2 regions of the Neobacillus sp. FW104-15D2 genome follow, and region 1 is predicted to be linked to the other one. Evidence: a T-box and tRNA genes for the amino acid it is inferred to sense, from the RefSeq annotation. Region 1 holds a T-box; the other holds one or more tRNA genes.

What was found. The T-box of region 1 lies ahead of argS (arginine--tRNA ligase). A T-box ahead of a tRNA ligase gene usually reads a tRNA of that ligase, here a tRNA-Arg.
Region 2: it has a tRNA-Arg gene. The T-box ahead of argS (arginine--tRNA ligase) is inferred to sense a tRNA for this amino acid. The anticodon was not compared.

What each region holds. Positions count from the first base shown of each region.
Region 1 is NZ_JBYTCJ010000046.1:11,019-14,177, reverse strand. It holds gene AC3WR0_RS23995 (DsbA family oxidoreductase) at 1-185, shown strand, start outside; gene AC3WR0_RS23990 (hypothetical protein) at 571-930, shown strand; T-box leader at 1,006-1,225, shown strand; gene argS (arginine--tRNA ligase) at 1,272-2,954, shown strand; gene AC3WR0_RS23980 (VOC family protein) at 2,987-3,159, opposite strand, start outside.
Region 2 is NZ_JBYTCJ010000002.1:129,666-132,824, reverse strand. It holds gene AC3WR0_RS02420 (XTP/dITP diphosphatase) at 1-475, shown strand, start outside; gene AC3WR0_RS02415 (metallophosphoesterase) at 472-990, shown strand; tRNA gene AC3WR0_RS02410 (tRNA-Arg) at 1,113-1,189, shown strand; gene AC3WR0_RS02405 (tetratricopeptide repeat protein) at 1,346-2,386, shown strand; gene tig (trigger factor) at 2,548-3,159, shown strand, end outside.

The DNA of each region.
Region 1 (3,159 bases):
AGTATGGTGTTACAGGAGTTCCATTCTACCTTATCAATAAAAAATACGCTCTTACTGGTGCCCAGCCAACTGAGGTCTTTGTTCAGGCATTGAAGAAAATCATTGCAGAGGATGAAATCACCGTTTTAAACAGTCAAGACGGACTTATCTGTGATGACGATGGATGTGAAATCCCTAAAAAGTAATACGGCTTTGCTTAATAAAATGTCATACTAGAAATGAACAACTTGTTACTAAAAGAACTAGTGTCCCAGGAAACGGGCACTAGTTCTTTTATTTTGGCAGTGTTAAAGCTAATTAATGATTTTGATTTTGAGCGGAAAGCCAACCCCAACGGAGGAAATCAACAGGAAATGATTATGGTAACAGTTTTACGAATAGCAATTTACCTTTTTAGCTATCGTATACCTATATAAAAGGTTATGCGTTTTTTGGGTAGACGGAAGATAAAATTAAACAAGACACTTGGTAGGATAAACATTGTTTTCTATAGAATTAGAGTAAAGAGATTGTCGAGGTGATGAGATGCCTCACTTCACTTCTAAGCTATAGTTTTAGGGGGATGATTAGTTGTCTGAGAAAAAACAACTGCTAAAAGTTATGAAAGCTTTTTATGATATATCAAAACCTAACCTAGTGCAGGTAATATTTAGTACCCTTGTGGCCTTAGGTCCTCCCTTAAATCTTGTATTAATATTCTTTGGGAAACCAACGAAACATTTGTTTCTTTTGATACTTTTTACGATTTTTTCATTAGTACTTATTGTTTGGATATGGCTAACTTACTACAAAGATAAAAGGGAATTCCGTAAAAACAAAAAGCATTTGGATGAACTTCTTCTACTAAGAAAACAAGAAAAAGAATTCACCTACGAAGAGCTTGAACAACGGTATATTGACATTCTCGAAAATTTAAACAGAAATGAATGAGATTTGAAAATGTAAAAGTTTCCACAAAATATATTGTAATTTTCTAATAAATGGATATAATGATTCTAAATAATGATAAAGTCACTGATAAAGAGAGTAGTTATTTGCGAAAATAAAGCGAGTCAGGGATGGTGTGAGCTTTGCATGCAGCAGGTAATGAACCGCACTTTAGAGATGTTTTCCTGAAAGTGAGTAGGGAATACCGGGGAATCACCCCGTTACCAAATGGAGTGGTTTTTATTTTATAAAAACAATTAGAGTGGTACCACGGGACTAATAAACTCTCGTCTCTTTTATTTACTAAAGAGGCGGGAGTTTTTTTATTTTGGAGGAGATAAAAGATGAACTTTAAGAATGACCTTGCTGAATGTTTGTATGAAGCTTTAAATGGCCAAATGGACAAAAGCAGATTGATTTTAATGGTTGAAAAACCAAAATTCGAGTATATGGGAGACTTGGCATTTCCTTGTTTTGAATTGGCGAAAATTTTTCGAAAGTCACCTCAAAGCATTGCAGTGGAAGTGGCTGATAAAATCGAATCTCCAGTTTTCGAAAAAATCGAAGCTGTAAGTGGATATGTGAATGTTTTTTTAGATAAAAGGAAGGTTTCTTCTGAGGTTATTAAGCATGTTCTTTCCCAAAAAGAAAATTATGGTGCATTAAATCTTGGAAATGATCAGGTTATCACGATCGACTTTTCATCACCCAATATTGCAAAACCCTTTTCAATGGGGCATTTACGCTCAACTGTGATTGGGAACGCCCTGGCATTGATAGCAGAAAAATGCAGTTACCGTCCAGTCAGAATTAATCACTTGGGTGATTGGGGCACTCAATTTGGTAAACTAATTGTCGCGTATAAAAAATGGGGGGATGAAGAAAAAGTTTTACAGCATCCCATTAAAGAATTACTTGTATTATATGTGAAATTCCATGAAGAAGCAGTAAAGGAAACCAGCTTGGAAGATGAAGCTCGTGGCTGGTTCAAAAAGCTGGAGGACGGCGATAAAGAAGCACATAGATTATGGGATTGGTTTCGTGAGGAGTCATTAAAGGAGTTTTCAAAAATATATGATTTGATGGGGATAAGCTTTGATTCCTATCATGGCGAAGCTTTTTATAATGACAAGATGGAAAGAGTGGTACAGCAGCTTAAAGAAATAAATTTACTGGAAGAATCAGAAGGTGCACAAGTAGTTTCTCTGGAGGATCTACCTCCTTGTTTAATAAAGAAAAAAGACGGAACCAGTCTTTATGCCACCCGTGATTTGGCAGCAGCCATTTATCGCCAGGAAACATATCACTTCGTTAAATCTTTATATGTAGTAGGGAATGAACAAACCTTACATTTTAAGCAATTATTTGCTGTGCTGGATAAAATGGGCTGCCAATGGCAGGCCGGAATGACTCACGTTCCTTTTGGAATGATGTTAAAGGACGGCAAAAAAATGTCTACACGAAAAGGGAAAGTGGTATTGCTAGAAGAGGTCTTACATGAGGCTATAACGCTTGCATTGAAGGATATTGAACAAAAAAATCCAAACCTTGATTCCAAAGAGGAAGTCGCCCGCCAGGTAGGGACGGGCGCAGTTATCTTCCATGACTTAAGAAACTACCGGCTTAACGATATAGAGTTCTCCTTGGAAGACATGTTAAGATTTGAAGGGGAAACAGGACCTTACGTTCAATACACTCATGCACGTACTTCCTCGTTGTTAAGAAAAGGGCAGTTTAAAGAAAGTATGGGACTTTTAAGCAATTTTGATCTCGAAGCATGGCCGATTATTACTTCCTTAATGGCTTTTCCGGAGGTAATTAAACGTGCTATGGAAGAATATGATCCATCGCAAATTGGCAAGTATGTCATTGAGCTCTCAAGAGCATTTAATAAATATTATGGTTCTGTCCGCATTTTAGATGATGAAGATTACAAGCAGGCAAGATTATCAATCGTATATGCAGTTAAGATGGTTCTAAAAGAGGGTCTTAGATTATTAGGATTAGGAGCCCCAGAGGAGATGTAAACAAAGGGATTGCTGCTGCAATCCCTTTGTTATTACACTTCTAATTGAATAAGATTACCTGATGGGTCCTCAACAATTATATCGCCATCTACACTAGTGCTCTTGTAGCCTAGATGACTTAAATCATTAACAGCCTTCGTTCTGGTCTCATTATTTGGATAAACGAGTGAAAATCTTTCCAGTCCAACACTATTCATAGGTGGTT
Region 2 (3,159 bases), on a different contig from region 1:
ATTCGAGGAGAATGCAGTAATAAAAGCGGAAACGATATCAGAACAACTCAACAAAATGGTAATAGGGGATGATTCCGGACTTATGGTTGACGCTTTGGATGGCAGGCCTGGGATTTATTCAGCACGTTATGCAGGAGAGCCGAAAGACGATCAGGCTAATATAGATAAGGTTCTGGACGAGCTATCTAATGTTGCTGAAGAGAACCGCAGTGCCCGATTTTATTGTGCTTTAGCTATTGCCATTCCTGGAAAGGAGACAATCACAGTTTCGGGTACCTGCGAGGGGGAAATCCTGAATGAACGGCGTGGTATAAATGGGTTCGGTTATGATCCGGTGTTCTTTGTTCCTGAATTAGGTAAATCAATGGCGGAGTTGCCTTCTGAGGAGAAAAACAGAATCAGCCATAGGGCAAATGCTATACAGGAATTAAGCGGGATTCTTGAATCAATAATTGAAAGAGCTGATTTGTCATGAGCAAGGTTCTGATAGTTAGTGACAGCCATGGTTTAACAGAGGAACTTCAGCTAATTAAGGACAGGCACGAAAATGAAGTTGATTTAATGGTTCATTGTGGGGATTCTGAGCTTATGAAGGAAGATCCTTCTATTCAGGGTTACCTAACAGTCCGAGGGAACTGTGATTATGAAGCTGGATTTCCTAACGAAACGACGGCAGAAGCTGGTGGGAAAAAAATCTTTATTACCCATGGCCATCATTATTCTGTTAAATCAACTTTAATGAATCTTCACTACCGAGCCAAAGAAGTGGGTGCCGATGTGGTGTGCTTTGGGCATTCTCATCTTTTAGGTGCCGAAGAAGTGGATGGGATTCTCTTTCTAAACCCAGGCAGTCTTCGTCTACCAAGACGCAGACTGGAAAAAACATATGTAATTCTTGATTTTCAGGAAAAAGATATTGTTTTAAAGGTTTTTGACCTTGAAAATGGTGAGCTTAAAGAGCTTTCAAAAAAATTCACACTTTCAAAGTAGCTCAAAAGGGTATATATTAAAAGCAGGGGAGTAATTTCCCCCCTTGCTTATAAAAAAAATGTGAAAATGAGTATTGACTTTTAAATGCTAGCCTAATATAATAAATATTGTCTTTAATAAATGTCCCAGTAGCTCAGCTGGATAGAGCAACGCCCTTCTAAGGCGTGGGTCGGGAGTTCGAATCTCTCCTGGGACGCCACTTTTACACTACATAACCATTCAGCTTGCCGACAACGGCAAGCTTTTTTTATGTCCATAATAAAAAGATTATCTACAAAAGCCCACTGCTTTTGTTTTTTCCCCTTTTAAATGCTAAACTAGTTTTCAACAATAACCATAAGGACGGTAACTGACAATGAAAAAACAGGATCGAATAAAGCAGGCAGACAATGTTGTCTTCTTTCCCGACCTGGAAAAGAGGCTTACTGAAAAAGGGATAGATAGCCTCCAGCAGAAAAAATATAGAGATGCCATTCGTTATCTTGAGGAAGCGAAAGAACTTGATCCGGAAAATAGCGATATTTTATTCGGATTGGTTATATCCTATTTTGAAGCGGGTTCCTATCAAAATGCTAGAGAACTTGCAAAAGAGATGTTGTTTAAAGGGATAGGCGACTATATGCAAATGGTTGATTTGTATTTAACCATTCTGATCCAGCTTCATGAATACGACGAAATTGTTTCTGTTATTGAAGCTCTTTTAGATGAAAAAGAGGTTCCGCGGGAAAAACAAGATCATTTTTTAACATTGCTTCAATTTAGTAAAAGAATGGCCGAAAACCATATTACTGTTCCAAGTGATGAAGAACTGCTAATGATGGAAGAAAAAAGTGAGCAGCTGCAGGAACTGAATCTATTTTCTTTGCAGGATCCGAAAGAACAGCTTCTCCTGATTTCAAAGCTTTCCAACCAAAACATAAGACCCTTTATGAAAGATATAAAAGCATACTTAATTGCTGAAAATGGTCATCCTTTTTTAAAGACCATTTTAATCAATATTTTAAAAGAACAGGAATACGAGAAAGAGGTAGAGGTAACAAAATTTGGAATGAAAGAGACTTGGGTTCCTGCTTCGCTCCCTGATATGTATTCGCAGGAAGAAATGGTCACTATTATCTCCCTTCTTGGAAATGAAATCGAACATGATGATCCTGTTTTATTTGAAAATATGAAGAGCCTTATTGAACGTTATTTCTTCATTGCTTATCCTTTTTTACTAGAGCCAGGAAGCCCTGAGGCCTGGGCTGCCGCGTTCCATTTAACGGCCCTTGAATACCATGGGATGGATGTGGAAAGGCTTGAAATTCGAGGCAGGTACAATGCCTCCATTGAAGATATAAACCTCGCAGTAAGCAAAATCAAAGAATTTGAAGAAATTTCTTATCCGATAATATAGCCTTCGCTGTTGAAAGAAAATAAACCTATGTTATAATGTAGTGGTTGTAATGTGAGTAAACGGGCATTACATGGTGCGTGGATATTGACTTGAAGGACAAGACGTATTCATAACAGATTCGTACAAATGGAAATGAGAATAGATGTTGGAGGGAAAACGGTATGTCAGCAAAATGGGAAAAGTTAGAAGGAAACCGCGGTGTCCTTACAGTTGAAGTAAGTGCGGAAAAGGTAAACGAGGGTCTCGACGCTGCGTTTAAAAAAGTAGTAAAGCAAATTAATGTTCCTGGTTTCCGTAAAGGAAAAATGCCTCGACCAATGTTTGAAAAGCGTTTTGGTATTGAATCTCTTTACCAGGATGCAATTGATATTATTCTACCAGAAGCATATTCTGAGGCTATTAATGAAACTGGCATTGAGCCAATTGACCGCCCAGAAATTGATGTCGAACAAATCGAAAAAGGTAAAGAGCTTGTTTTCAAAGCGACTATTCAGGTTAAGCCAGAAGTTGCTCTTGGTGAGTACAAAGGTCTTGAAGTAGAAGAATTCGATACAAACGTTACCGACGAAGAAGTGGAAGCAGAATTAAAATCTCTTCAAGAGCGCCACGCTGAATTGGTTGTTAAAGAAGAAGGACCAGCAGAAAATGGTGATTCAGTTATTATCGACTTTGAGGGCTTTGTTGATGGTGAAGCTTTTGAAGGCGGAAAAGCTGAGAACTATTCTCTAGAATTGGGATCAGGTTCTTTTATACCAGGTTTTGAAGAGCAATTG